DNA from 2 places in the Evansella cellulosilytica DSM 2522 genome. Region 1 is predicted to be linked to the other one. Evidence: riboswitches for the same ligand, from Rfam matches in the RefSeq annotation. Region 1 holds a riboswitch; the other holds the start of a gene.

Evidence for each region. Region 1 has a riboswitch for thiamine pyrophosphate ahead of BCELL_RS03925 (thiazole synthase). Riboswitches for the same ligand answer to the same signal wherever they lie in the genome.
Region 2: linked by a shared signal. The riboswitch ahead of thiC (phosphomethylpyrimidine synthase ThiC) and the one ahead of BCELL_RS03925 (thiazole synthase) in region 1 are both predicted to bind thiamine pyrophosphate.

Annotation. Positions count from the first base shown of each region.
Region 1 is NC_014829.1:869,509-877,349, reverse strand. It holds gene tenI (thiazole tautomerase TenI) at 1-517, opposite strand, end outside; gene thiH (2-iminoacetate synthase ThiH) at 546-1,649, opposite strand; gene BCELL_RS03925 (thiazole synthase) at 1,691-2,458, opposite strand; TPP riboswitch at 2,534-2,638, opposite strand; TPP riboswitch at 2,774-2,982, shown strand; gene thiD (bifunctional hydroxymethylpyrimidine kinase/phosphomethylpyrimidine kinase) at 3,078-3,920, shown strand; gene thiE (thiamine phosphate synthase) at 3,893-4,543, shown strand; gene BCELL_RS03910 (hypothetical protein) at 4,627-4,881, opposite strand; gene cshA (degradosome RNA helicase CshA) at 5,238-6,740, opposite strand; gene BCELL_RS03900 (SNF2 helicase associated domain-containing protein) at 7,127-7,841, opposite strand, start outside.
Region 2 is NC_014829.1:3,933,466-3,941,306, reverse strand. It holds gene BCELL_RS18170 (BMP family ABC transporter substrate-binding protein) at 1-397, shown strand, start outside; gene BCELL_RS18165 (sensor histidine kinase) at 421-2,226, shown strand; gene BCELL_RS22685 (hypothetical protein) at 2,470-2,640, opposite strand; gene thiC (phosphomethylpyrimidine synthase ThiC) at 2,802-4,595, opposite strand; TPP riboswitch at 4,735-4,849, opposite strand; gene BCELL_RS18155 (diguanylate cyclase) at 5,166-6,449, shown strand; gene BCELL_RS18150 (phospho-sugar mutase) at 6,544-7,841, shown strand, end outside.

The sequences.
Region 1 (7,841 bases):
CCCCAGCACTCATAACTGACTCAACATTAAATGGTGTAATTCCACCTATCGCAATGACAGGAATTGACACCTCATTTACAAGCGCTTCTAGCTGTCGAATACCGCGTGGCGTCACGTCCGGCTTTGACTTAGAAGTAAATATATGGCCATAGAGAACATAGTCTGCTCCTAACCGTTCAGCGTCAATGGCTTCCTCTATCGAGTGAACAGACTTCCCGATTTTTAATTCGGGAAAGCGTTGCTTCACTTCATTGACTTTTAAGCTATGGTATGCGAGTTGAACGCCTGCTACATTTCTTACTGCTGCTACATCTACTCTATCATTTACCACTATTTTCTCTGCCGGGATACCATGCTGTAATAATATATCAATCCCATCAGATAATTGTTTCGCCGATAATTGTTTTTCCCGCACATGAAAATAGTCAACATCAGAGAGTATTAATCTAGCGCATTGGGCAAATTCCTCTAAGGGTTGTTTACCGTTTGATATTACATGAATCTCTTTCCTTGTCATCTTACGTCACCTTTTTTTCGGTAAAACACTATAGTAACTGCCAATCCTTCACTACTGGTTGATACCCCTTTTGCTTGAGTAATGTTTTTATTTCTTCGACAGACCGGTCATCTGAAATTTCAAACTGACTTTGTGTCACATCCGGTTCAGAGTACCCGCCTACAACAGTGGAAGAAGCCGCCGACATTTTTGTTACGCCTAGTGGAATAAGGCTTTCTCTAAATTCTGGTGTTTCACGAGTCGAAATATTAATACCTGCACGTGGTAAAAATAATCTAATCGCTAACATTGCTTGCACAAGGTTTTTATCCGATACAATTACTTTAGGCTGAAAGCTACCTGCGTGTGGCCTCATTCTTGGGAAAGAGACGCCAACTTCTATTTCTAAAAACTTATTTTGTAAATAGCTCGCATGAAGTCCAGTCATATAGCTTTCTTTTCTCCATTCGTCCATACCGAGTAATGCCCCTACATTAATGGACCTTAAGCCTGCCTTTGCCCCTCTTTCAGGAGTATCTAAACGATAGCGAAAGTCTTTTTTCGGACCTGCGACGTGAATATCACGATAAATCTCTTCGTTATACACTTCCTGATAAACCGTTAAGCCATCTATTCCCGCAGCAAATAATTGTTCATATTCATCTTGATCGAGCGGTTGTATTTCGACACCGACAGAAGAAAAATAGTGCTTCAATACTTCCATGCTTTCTTTTAAATACTCAATAGAAGAGTGCTGCTTCGATTCACCGGATAACAGGATGATATGTTTGATACCCATATCGGCAATAATTTTTGCTTCTTTATGGATCTCCTCCATTGTAAGTCGTCTTCTAGGAAAATCATTGTTAAAGCTAAAGCTACAATATTTACATATATTCACACAGTAATCAGATAAATAAAGTGGCAAGTATAGCCCTATCGTTTTTCCAAAGTGCTGTACAGTCAATTGGTGGGCCTTCTGTGCCATCTCTTCTAAATAATTCTCCGCTGCAGGAGATAAAAGTACAAAATAGTCTTCCTCTGTTAATCGCTCCTTTTGAAGTACTTTTTCAACATCTCTAATAGAGACAGATGAAAACATGTCGTCAAAAGGAAGATCCTTTACCGTTTCAAATTTCTCATAAAAACTCATGAAATCGATCCTTTCGTTTTAATGGGATTTTGTCATCTTTTTTATCCTAAAAAGCCCGTTAATGGTGAGCTAGCATGCGCCTTCGCAGATACTGGTCCTAAGCCGGATAAATAACCTATTCTTCCTGCTTTTACTGCCATATCGAATGCTTTTGCCATTTGTACTGGGTCAGTAGCTGTTGCAATCGCCGTGTTTACAAGGACAGCATCCGCTCCCATTTCCATTGCCTCTGCAGCCTCTGATGGCTTGCCGATACCTGCATCAACAACGATTGGAAGGTCAATTTCATCTATCATGATTTGAATCATTTCTTTCATTCTAATTCCTTTGTTTGAGCCAATTGGTGCGCCAAGCGGCATAATTGCTGCTGCTCCTGCATCTACCATACGTTTTGCAGCCATTAAGTCTGGACTCATATAAGGTAAAACAACAAAGCCTTCCTTTGCTAAAACCTCTGTTGCCTTCGTCGTTTCTTCGTTATCCGGTAATAAGTATTTATGATCTGAAATGACTTCAATTTTAATCCAGTTACCCATACCTACTGCTTTAGCCATTCTAGCAATTCGAATCGCTTCCTCTGCCGTTCTCGCGCCAGACGTATTAGGCATAAGCGTTACTTGTTTTGGAATATCGTGTAATATGTCTTCTTCATTACTTTCCACATCGACACGCCTTAGTGCAACGGTTACAACTTCAGAATTTGACTCTGTAATAGCTGCTCCCATTTCTTTATGATCAGCGAACTTTCCGGTACCAACAAATAACCTATTAGTTAACTCTTTTCCACCAATCGTTAATATATCATTCATCATTTTTCCCCCAGTTCTTTTAAAAGCTAATAAGAAAAAGCCTACCAAATTAGGTAAGCTTGTTAAACGCTAGTATAAGTCGTTTACAAGCTTCCCTCCGTTGGCATTAACCAATTCAGGTTCAAAGAGTTGGAATTCACCTCTCAGCCACTTTTTTCAATGGCACCCCTAGCTTTACTATAAATCTTATGGTTACATCATAACAGACATGCGCATCCTTGTGAACCAATACATTACGTCAAAATCCAGCTATGTAATGACTTCGTTTATCCATAAATGTATGATACGATAGCCTTACATAACGAATGACATTTTTCTTACCACTAGGGGTGCCTCAAAGCAATGAGCGTAGTCGTTCAATCTTTTGAAACTCTACTATGAGTGGTTTCTCATAGTGTTCTCGCAACGAACGGAGCCATTGCCATTCGCTGGCCTCGTGCCACACTGGGCTGAGATAAGGAAACCTTAATCCCTTAGAACCTGATCTAGTTTATGCTAGCGTAGGAAAGTGGAGCGGATAGCATTTCTATTTTGAAAACACCGTTCCTATTTGCACGGTGTTTTTTCGTTACGTAAACTTACATCTATTTTTCATATATTATTGAAAGGCGGAGATAGTATGTTAGCACGCGCATTAACAATTGCGGGGTCTGATAGTGGTGGAGGCGCCGGAATTCAGGCAGACTTAAAAACATTTCAGGAGCTTCAAGTTTTTGGGATGTCGGCCATCACCGCGATTACAGCACAAAATACGCTTGGAGTACAAGGGGTTTACCCGTTAGAGCTAAAGGCCATTGAACAGCAAATCACCTCTGTTGCTGATGATATTGGTGTCGATGCTGTGAAAACGGGGATGTTATTTGATGAAAAAAGAATTGAGTTAGTGGCAGAAAAAATAAAGCACTACAAATGGAATAACGTTGTGATAGACCCCGTCATGATCGCAAAGGGAGGTGCTTCGTTATTAACCGATTCATCGATTGAGGCTTTAGTAAATAAGCTACTCCCTTTAGCAACTGTCGCAACACCGAACATCCCTGAGGCTGAAGCAATCACTGGACGTGCAATTACTTCCCTTGATGATCGTAAAACTGCTGCCAAAGACTTTTTAAACATGGGAGTAAAAAGCGTCGTCATAAAAGGGGGGCATGCTTCAAGTGATAACATGGTCGACTTGTTCTTTGATGGTAGTAGCTTTCATTATTTTGAAACACCTAAAGTCGATACAAAAAACACTCATGGAACAGGCTGCTCATTTGCTTCTGCAGTAACAGCAGAGCTAGCAAAAGGTAATACTTTATTTGCTTCGATTGAGAATGCAAAGAAGTTTATTCATTTAGCAATTAAGCACTCCTTAAACATCGGTGGTGGCCATGGTCCTACACATCACGGTGCGCATCGCCAATATCATTTAGACAGCACGGAGGGGAAAACATGGCAAGAATCAATTCCGACAAAATGAAAGATTTCTTAAAGGTTTACTTTATTGCCGGGAGCACTAACGTTCATGGTTCGCTTCCTACTGTTCTCCAACAAGCGATTGAAGGTGGCATCAGCATTTTTCAGTTTCGTGAAAAAGGAAATGGTGCACTAACAGGTGAGTCTAAGATCACTCTTGCAAGAGAGCTGCAACAGCTATGTCAAAAAGCATCTATTCCTTTTATCGTAAACGATGACATTGATCTTGCGATAGAGCTAGATGCTGATGGCGTTCACATTGGACAAGAGGACGATAACATAATAGAGGTACGCAAGAAAATTGGTGACCGTATTCTCGGCGTATCTGCACATACATTAGATGAGGCGAAGGCAGCATTAGCAAGTGGCGCCGATTATTTAGGTGTAGGTCCCGTTTTTCCTACATCATCTAAAGCTGATACACGGGAAGTATGTGGCCCTCACTTTATCGAAGAGCTTCGCCATGAGGGCATTGATGCTCCAATCGTTGCAATTGGGGGAATCAATGTCGAAAATGCTACTCAAGTCGTTCATGGTAAAGCAGATGGGCTATCCGTTATCTCTGCTATCTCCTCCGCTAACGATCCTAGCGATGCTGTAAAAATGCTTAATGAAGCATGGAAATAAACATACTTAAAAAACTAGTGAATGATTTGTCTTTCACTAGTTTTTTTGTGTTTAAGGACTGCATTAATCTAAACAAATTCTCCTTATATTTTTCTCCCTCCCCCACCACGATTAATAAATTCTGCCGTTTTATAAGCATCTATCATTCCGAAAATCCATACAGCAAAATAAGTAAAAAAACCAATAATAACGAACATTAGGAGTACGTTTATAAATTGGATAAACATCAAGAGCACACCTTTTGCTATTTGCCCGTTATAAATTTGACCTAATCCCGTCCAAAGTGCACTTAATACAGCGGCTATACCAGGACTTTTTACCGGTGCTTGATATGCCAAGCCTTCCACCTCTCTTCATTCAACGTTATTAAAGGTATATTAACTGTTATTTAGTTTTATGATGTTTAACTTAGGTGTTAGAATAGATTGTTTATTTTTATAATTGGAAGGGTGGCTAGCGATGGGGCTGTAGTGATTAACGCTATCACATTGAAGGGGCTCGAGCGAAATTGTGTACATACATTTCTCACAGGCGCTCTATCGGCACTTTCTCTTTCTTTTTCCTGCGCTATCTGCTCTAACAAAAACTTCGTAATAAAAAAAAGACGAGGACATCACCTTTTGGTAGTAAGCGATGTCCTTGTCTTATTTAATTTGTTACTCACTTCGTACAGCCAAGTGTAGCAACTAATATTTTATTTTTTACGTCCTCTTCCATCACGGTCTCGTCCGCCGCCGCGACCTCTATCTCTATCGCGATCTTGCTTTGAGGTACGCTTTTTCGCATTGATTCGTGCGCCACCAGTTCCACGGTCTTTACGACGTTTCCCGCCGCCACTGCGACCGCCGCCACCGCCGCCCGATGGACGCTTTTTAGAACGAACCGGTGCTTCGCCAGTGATTTTCACCTGTTTCTTACTTGGCTCTTTCGTCACCATTTGTAATGCTGCGGATACAAGTACAACTGGGTCAAATTCTTCAAGAAGTTGTTTAGCTTCTCCAGTTAATTGTTTACTCGCAGCATTATTAACTGCTTTTTTCAACTCATTCACAGCTTGCTTATGTCTTCCACGCATCGCATCTGCAAGCGTTGGTGCATCCACTTGCTTCATTTTTTGACGTGTGCTTTCTTCTATATATCGTAAGTGATCCTTCTCTTTATGAGTAACAAAACTATACGATATACCTTTTTTACCTGCGCGTCCTGTACGTCCAATACGGTGAACGTAGCTTTCTGAATCTTGAGGTAAATCAAAGTTAATAACGTGAGAAACGTCATTGACATCTAATCCACGTGCTGCAACATCTGTTGCAACCATGACATCAATTGAGCCACGCTTAAACTTGCGTATAACTTGATCACGTCTCTCCTGCTTCATATCACCATGAAGACCTTCTACAGCAAATCCACGAATACTTAATGATTCTGTTAACTCATCTACACGTCGCTTCGTACGTCCAAAGATAATTGCAAGCTCTGGCGTCTCCATATCAAGTAAATTACAAAGCGTATCAAACTTTTCTTTTTCCGATAGAGCGATATAGCGCTGTTCAATATTTTCTACAGTTAACTGTTTCGCTTTTACGGCAATAGAAACAGGCTTGTTCATAAAACGATCTGCTATCGTTTTTAATTTCGGAGGCATTGTTGCTGAGAATAGTAACGTTTGCCTTTCTCCTGGTACTTCTTGTAGGATTGTTTCGATGTCTTCAATAAAGCCCATGGATAGCATTTCATCCGCTTCATCAAGGACGACAATTTTCAAAAACTCAGGACGAATCGTTTTTCTACGCATATGGTCCATGTAACGTCCAGGAGTAGCTACGATAATTTGTGGTCGTTTCTTTAGAGCGGTAATTTGTCTCGTTATTTCCTGACCACCATAAATAGGAAGAGCTTTAATTCCTTTTACTTGTCCTAGCTTATTTAATTCTTCCGCTACTTGAATTGCTAACTCACGCGTAGGTGTTAGCACTAGCGCTTGTGGATGCTTTTCCTCTACTACGACTTGCTCGACACAAGGAATACCAAACGCAACTGTTTTACCTGTACCAGTTTGTGCTTGTCCTATAATGTCTTGTCCTTCTTTCCCAAGTGGGATAACCTTTTCTTGAATTGGTGTAGTCTCTTCAAAGCCCATTTTCTCGATAGCTTCTACTATAGATGGTTGAATGTTTAAATCTTTAAATAGTGCCAAATTTATATTCTCCTTTACTTTTACAATTCTTTCTCTACACGGCTCGAACATCCTATTTCGTTCGTGATGATTTGCTCTCTATATTATTTATCCATATAAAAAAGCTTATTCTCCTATTTACCGAAATAAGCTTCAACAAAATGTTCTTATTCGTATAAAAAAAGTAATGTCACCGATCTTATCGGTAATATTGTTTATCATTGATCCATTTATGAAACCAACTTTTAAACTTTACCACACATTGCCATAATTAGCGAATATTTTTTCATAGAACGTATTTGCTAACAATTTTATATGATGTATTAGCTTAAGACCGGTACCAAAAATGACAAGAAAAAAGGAGGTGCTTCTAAAGGAAACAATCCTCAAAAAACACCCCTTAACCTTTAAATGTCTAACAGTTCTTCTATATCCTCTTTACTTAGTGAAGTAATCATTTTTTCACCAGGCTGGATCACTTTATCGAGTAGTTCCCTTTTTTGCCCTTGCAGCTTATGAATTTTTTCCTCAATGGTGCCGGTCGTAATAAGCTTTGTCACTTGGACAACCTTTTTTTGCCCAAAACGGTACACGCGGTCTGCGGCTTGCTCTTCTACTGCAGGGTTCCACCAAGAATCAAATAAAATTACGGTATCTCCACCAGTTAAGTTTAATCCTGTTCCACCAGCCTTTAAAGAAACTAAAAAGAGTTCCTTTTCTCCGTTATTGAATTGGTTTGCAAGTTCCACGCGCTCTTTCGATGGCGTCGATCCATCGAGGTAGTGGTATTGCCAGCCATATCCTTTTAAACGATCCTGTATAATGCTAAGCATTTGTGTAAATTGACTAAATAATACTACTCTACGTCCTGATGCAATCGCTTCTTCAAGATATTCAAACAAGCGCTCCATTTTTCCAGATTGCCCTTTATAATTAGTCATAAATAAAGCGGGGTGGCAGCAAATTTGCCGTAGACGAGTTAAACCAGCTAATATTTTCATTCTGTTTTCCTGGAATGCCTTAGCAGAAATGGCTTCTTTTGCATCGTTACGAATTAACCTTAACTGAGCTAAATAAAGCTTCTTTTGTTCGTCGGTCAGCTCGGTGTACTGCACCGATTCC
Region 2 (7,841 bases), 1.6 Mb from region 1:
CGGAAGCCGCGATGATGGTGAAGTCGCTGTAAACTTGATGGATGATCTTCTACAAAAGGGTGTTGACGTATTTTATGCAAAAGGAAATGCCTTTAATCGCGATGTCATCGAGTATGCAAAAAAACAGGATGTATATGTAATTGGGTATTTAGATGACCAATCCTATTTAGCAAAGGATCATGTTCTGACGAGCGTATTAAACAACGTCCCAAAGGCGTATGTTGCGATATTGGATGACTTTTTCCGAGAGGATGGAATTCCAGCGGGAGAAACGATACTAACGGAAGAACACGGTGTCTATCAGTTAGCGCCATTTGGCCCAATGTTTAGCGATGAAGAGATCGAGTTCATTGAAGATGAAATGCTGAAATTCCAGCTAGGGGAATTGAACTTTTAACTTTGAAGAAGGAGGAGCAAGCGATGATAAGAAAAATGACGTTCAGAAGCAAAATATTATCTACACTAATTCTATTAGTGTTGCTGCTCACGAGCTTCTCCTTCATTCTTGTGCAATCTATAGGAGATGTAAAGGATGTTAGTAATGAAATAAATCATACAAACATACCAGAAATCGTTTGGATTTCACACTTAGAAAAAGAGTTGGCACTAAGAGAACATTTCGTACAGAATGAATTAGATAATGGACTAGACGAGAGTTTCATAGCCCATTATGAAACGTTAAGAAATAGCACTTTGAGTGAGGATATTGTAGAAAAACACGATGAAATACCTAGTAGCCTAGCGGATATACAAAGACATATTTCCTTGCTAGATCATTTGATTCTAAATAATGTTAGAGGTCTACTCACTATTGGAGACAATGTAGGTGCAGAAACCTTTATCGATGAAAACTATATACCTGAACTAGAACAGATAAATGAGTCATTAAATAACAAAAAGAATGGAGTGTTTTACTCGTTAAATAATCACTCCGATTCATTGTATTCTATTATAGAAAGCTCTCTTTTATTTTTGCTTCTATTAACGATCGGAGCAATTATCATTTCCATCCTCTTTGCTTTTAGAATTAGTAAAAATTTGACGACGCCTATTGAAAAGATGATCAATAAAGTAAACAGAATTTCAAATGGAGAGTATGGATTGACAATAAATAATATTGAGCAGATCGAGCTTCAACAGTTAACATCGTCAATTAATGAAATGTCTCTTCGCTTGCGACAATCTTTTTCAACGATATTAAAGGACAAAATATCAAGGGAACAAATTTTGAACTCACTTCCTGTAGGGATTATTACGACTGATGAAAAATCGAATGAAGTCTCTCTCAATCGAGCAGCAAAACAGCTTCTGCAAATTAACAAGGAAACAATACTACAACTTAATAAAAACGATAAAAATGAACCGTTTTGGGAAATCTTTAAGTCGAAAAAGATTGTTCAAAACGTGAAAGTTCCTTTCAGTACAGGAAATACAGAACTTGCTCTACTTGTATCACAAGTCGACTTAACAGACCAGTATGCTGAAAGAATCGGAAAAATTTTCTATTTTGTAGATATTACCGAAACGGAAGCACTAGAAAAGCGAATACAGCAATCGGAAAAGCTAGCTCTTGTCGGGGAACTGGCAGCAGGTGCAGCGCACGAGATTCGTAATCCACTTGCAGTCATTGATGGATTTATGTCTCTTATGAATGCATCATTATCAGAAAAGGAAAAAGAGAAATACTATGTTCCTTTATTAATAAAAGAATTAGAGAGAATTAATACGATTATTGAAGAAATGCTCCTGCTAACAAAGCCAAGTGCACCATCATTTAAAATGGCTTATATAGAAGACGTACTAAATGACATCCTCCCATTAATATGTAATGGGCAGCCTAAAAATAGTATCTCTTTCGATGTAGACCTACAAAGAACCGCACTTCCTATTGATCAGAAACAAATGAAGCAAGTATTGCACAACTTAATTAGAAATGGCATAGAAGCGCTGAATGGAGATGGAAAGATAGCACTTCATTCGAGAATAATAGGTGATCATTATCAGCTTTTTATTGAAGACAACGGCCCTGGAATTCCAACAGAACTAGCCGATACGATATTCGATCCATTTCTAACCTCTAAAGAGAACGGCACTGGGTTAGGACTAACAATCGTTCAGCGAATAGTAGAAAACCATAATGGAAAAATCGAGCTAATAGACACAGAAAAACAAGGAACCACTTTCTTAATAACACTTCCACTAAATAAAAATATGAAGAGTGCCTAGAAGGTTGGCTCAAAAGGTCGATTTTTTACCTTTTGAGTCAACCTCTAAGCAATGAGCGTAGCCGCCGCAATCCCTTAAAGACCACTATAAATATTTTTTTTATAGTGGTCGTGCGGTGAGTGGAGCCATTGCTTCCTTTTACGAACAGTGAATGTTCATATTCATTTCTTTTCTTATAAATTATGTTCAATTATGCGTAACTCGGCCTGAATCATTCGTAACTATGTTAAAATCATCCAAAACCTAAAAATACAACGGCCGTACCTTCTTACATAAAACACAAGTTTGGTAATAAGTATCTCCTTTGAATTCATGATTACAGTTACTTTGAATGGAAATAATCTTTTCTTCCAATAGATCGATTTCTTTGTACAATTTTTCAATGTCAGCTCTTATTTCCTGGACATTCTTCACGAATTCACCTCCAACAATAACTGTTTATTGACGGCAACTAACTTAAATTAGTTATTATGTTTGCAATTTATGTTAAATCATGTGAAACTCAGCCCGAATCATGCGCAACTCCCCGAAATCAGCCACAACTCAGACCGAACCAATCACTCCCCACCTAAAACTTAAACCTTATTGTAAAGCTGACTTCCACCTTCTTTGAACTCCTTCGACTTTTCTTCCATCCCTTTTTCTATTGCTTCTGCTGTATCTAAATCATTTTCCTTCGCGTAAGAGCGAATATCATGTGAAATTCTCATACTGCAAAATTTCGGACCACACATCGAACAGAAGTGTGCCGTTTTTGCCCCTTCTGCAGGTAAAGTTTCATCGTGATACTCCATTGCGCGCTCTGGATCTAATGCTAATTTAAATTGATCTCTCCACCTGAACTCAAAACGCGCTTTCGACAACGCATCATCGCGTTTTTGTGCACCAGGGTGTCCTTTTGCTAAGTCAGCGGCATGGGCTGCGATCTTATAAGTGATTACACCTTCGCGTACATCATCACGGTTTGGTAAACCGAGGTGCTCCTTCGGTGTTACGTAACAAAGCATCGCCGTTCCGTACCAGCCGATCATTGCTGCCCCAATAGCCGACGTAATATGATCGTAACCAGGAGCAATATCCGTTGTTAACGGTCCTAACGTGTAGAATGGCGCTTCTTTACAAGTTTCTAGCTGCTTATCCATGTTTTCCTTTATTAAATGCATTGGCACATGTCCAGGGCCTTCCACCATTACTTGAACATCGTGCTCCCAAGCGATTTGTGTTAGTTCACCTAACGTCTCTAGCTCTGCAAACTGTGCTTCGTCGTTGGCGTCTGCAATAGAACCAGGTCGTAAACCATCACCAAGAGAAAACGCAATATCATATGCTTTCATAATGTCACAGATTTCCTCGAAGTGAGTATATAAAAAGTTTTCCTCATGATGGAATAAACACCACTGTGCTAATATGGAGCCCCCGCGAGATACGATTCCCGTCATGCGCTCGGCAGTTAAAGGGACGTAGCGAAGAAGGACTCCTGCGTGAATAGTGAAGTAGTCAACGCCTTGTTCTGCCTGCTCAATGAGTGTGTCGCGGTATACTTCCCACGTTAAATCCTCTGCAATCCCATTCACTTTTTCAAGCGCTTGATAAATGGGTACAGTTCCAACCGGTACAGGAGAGTTCCGAATGATCCACTCGCGCGTTGTATGAATATTTTTCCCGGTAGACAAATCCATGATCGTATCGGCACCCCATCTCGTTGCCCATGTCATTTTTTCAACTTCTTCAACGATAGAGGAAGATACCGCAGAATTCCCAATATTCGCATTAATTTTCACGTGAAAGTTCCTACCAATAATCATTGGCTCTGACTCAGGGTGATTAATATTCGATGGAATGATTGCGCGTCCACGTGCCACTTCATCTCGAACATATTCAGGTGATAAGTTTTCACGTATCGCGATATACTCCATTTCAGGAGTGACGATTCCTTTTTTCGCGTAATGAAGCTGGGTCACATTTTTACCTTTTTTTGCTCGCAGTGGCTTACGGTTCAGCCCTGAGAAAATTTCATGATTGCTCCTAGGATCATTTTCGTCTTTATAGCCATTATCCTCTGGCTTTATTTCTCTACCGTCATATTCTTCCACATCTTCTCGTTCAAGAATCCAGCTCCTACGTATTGGTTGAAGTCCTTTTCTAACGTCTACCTTTGCATGAGGATCTGTGTAAGGACCACTAGTGTCGTAAACACGCACTGGATCGTTTTCTTCTTCACCAAAAGTGCTTGACGTAGGATCTAACGTAATTTCTCGCATAGGTACTCGAATATCCTCACGTGAGCCTTGTACGTAAACCTTTTGACTTCCTTCAAAGTTAGACATAATTGAAATGTTTTGCTCTTGTAAAGATGCTTCTTTTGCCATAAAAAAATCTCTCCCTTTTTTTGTAATGAGGACAGATTTAGCACAGTACGTAGCGTTGGAAACTAATGACAACAAACAAAAAAGCCGGAATCCATTATGGACGGACCCGGCTTCGTAATAGTAGAAGTAGTTTTCAAGATAGTAACTGCATGAACTTCCCTACGCTAGTATGAACTAGATCAGGTCCTGAGGGTCAAAAAGCTTCAACGTGCTTTTCTCTCAGCCCAACTCATTGGACACCCCTAGTTATTGCTATTCAATTTTCTTTCAATTTAAAGTATACAGACATTTCCGTAAAAATGGAAGAGGAGATTATAATTTCCTTTCCGCAATAAGAGGCAGCTAATATCAGTATGTCTAAATCAAAGTTTCTTTAGGAATACAATGAATCGCATGATTTTACAAAAAATATAAAAAATAAACATATTATTTCCAGGGGAATATCGTAAAATGGTGAGGAGATGACTACTACTCGCATTACCTGTCAGAAATTGTTTCATTTATGATGAAAAAACAGTATGATTATTGTTATGCAAGTGCAAAAGAGTGATGAATGTTTGGAGGGGAAGGATGTTACGGTCTTTATTTCAAACGCATAAGCAGGAGTTTGTGAAATTTATAAACTGCATGGTTGATGCTATTTATGTAATGGAAGTGAAAAATAATACTTTTTATTACACTGTCATGAATATAGAAGGAATGAAGCTTAGCGGTTTAACTGAAAGGGCAATTGGGGAAACGATAGATACAGTATTGCCAAAGGATAGAGCAGAATATTTGATGAATCAATATCGCCAAGTACTTCAAGAGAGAAAATCCATTACATTTGAGGCGATTACAGCAAATGGGGATATAGGAGAATCGATATTAACCCCGATATTTGATGAAGAGAAAAAAGAAATTACATATATTTTATCCGTTACACGTGATATATCAATACGAAAAAAAATGGAGAAGCGACTTGAAGAAAGTGAAGAGAGGTATAGGTTAATTGCTGAAAACTCAACAAACTTAATACAGTTGGTTGATAGTGATGGAAACCTTATATATGCATCTCCTTCATTTAAAAAAATATTAGGTTATCATCCTATAGATAAATCCCACTCTGTATTTGGACAGTTTCATGATTGTGGCAAAAAGGAAGAATTTAAGAAACAATTTGAAAGTGCCTTATGTAAAAAAGAGACAGTTTCTATAGAAATGGATGTTCAGCATGAGAATGGTAGCATCTTATGGCTAAAGGTTGATATTATTCCTATTTTTGAAATTGGAAGTAAAATAAGTAAGATGCTAATAGTGGCAAAAGATATAACAGAAAGTAAAGAATATGAAAAAGAAATACGCTTTATGGCTTACCATGATCCGTTAACTGGATTGCCGAATAGAGGTTTTTTTAAAGAATATATGCTCATGTCACTTGAAAGAGCAAAAAAGAATAGTGAAAGCATGGCATGTTTGTTTTTAGACTGCGACAATTTTAAACAATTAAACGATGCGCATGGTCACGATGCAGGAGATAAGTTTTTGCAATCTGTCGCAAAACGTTTACATTCTGAACTGCAAAAAGATGATATGATTGCGAGGATAGGTGGTGACGAGTTTAATATTTTGTTGTCACAAATGAATAGTAAACAACATGTGAGTGATGTTGCACAACGTTTGTTAAAGGTCATTAATGAGCCATGGCCACTTTCCGGTGGAGAATGGGAAATTACTGCAAGTATAGGCATTGCTCTCTATCCAGAAGATGGTGATACGATGGAAACGTTGTTGAAGCATGCTGACATTGCTTTATATGATGCAAAAAATAATGGACGTAATCAATATAAGTGGTATGACGCTAGTTTATATTAATGGTTTATTATTGGTGAAACGAAATGATGTATGTTCAAATGTGTTTTTTTGATAAAATGATAATGATAATTTTATGTAAAAAGGAGATATTTAGATGAGCTGGAAGCAAAACTATGAAAAATGGATGAACACACCGAATTTATTAAAGGAGTACAAAGACGAGCTTGATCAATTAAAGGATAATGAGGCAAAGCTAGAGGACGCATTTTACAAAAACTTAGAATTCGGAACAGGTGGATTACGAGGAGAACTAGGTGCTGGTACGAACAGAATGAATTTGTATACAGTACGTAAAGCTACAGAAGGTTTAGCGCAATATATACTTGCAGAAGGTGAAGAGGCGATCAACAGAGGTGTCGTAATTGCTTACGATTCAAGACATATGTCCCCAGAATTCAGCCTAGAGGCTGCAAAAACATTAGGCTATCACGGTATAAAAACTTACGTATTCTCTAGCCTACGTCCGACACCAGAGCTTTCTTTCGCTGTAAGATATTTACATGCATATGCTGGAATTGTCGTCACTGCTAGTCATAACCCTCCTGAATACAACGGCTATAAAGTGTATGGTCCAGACGGTGGACAAGTACCACCAGAAATGGCGAATGAGATCATCGACTATGTCAATAAAATAGAAAATGAGTTAGAGGTTCCTGTAAAGGAAGAAGCAGAACTACTAGAGGCTGGTACACTCACATACATAGACAAGCAAGTTGATGAAGCTTATTATCAACAACTAATGACACTTGTCGAAAACCAAGAAGTCATTAATGAAATGAAGGACGAATTGAAAATTGTCTTTACACCACTTCATGGTACAGCTAACCACCCTGTCCGAGAAGGCTTAAAACGTATGGGCTTTAACGAAGTGACAGTTGTGAAGGAGCAAGAGGAACCAGACGCGAATTTCTCTACTGTAAAATCGCCTAACCCAGAAGAGCACGACGCCTTTACGATTGCAATTAGTTATGGAGAAAAAATTGATGCAGATATACTAATGGGGACGGACCCAGATGCAGATCGCGTAGGTGTAGCTGTAAAAAATGCTGAAGGAAAATATCAAGTATTAACTGGTAATCAAGTTGGTGCCCTATTACTGCATTACTTATTAGAGCAAAAGAAGAAAAAGGGAGAACTTGATCGTAATTATAAAGTGTTAAAGTCGATCGTTACCTCTGAAATTGGAAGAAAAATAGCTGATCAGTATGGAATTGAAACGATTGATACGTTAACAGGATTCAAATTTATTGGAGAAAAAATTAAAGAGTTTGAATCAGATGAGCGCAAATTTTTATTTGGCTATGAAGAAAGCTACGGATACTTAATCGGCGATTTTGCACGAGACAAGGATGCCGTACAATCTTGCTTAATGGCAGCCGAGGTTGCCGCATA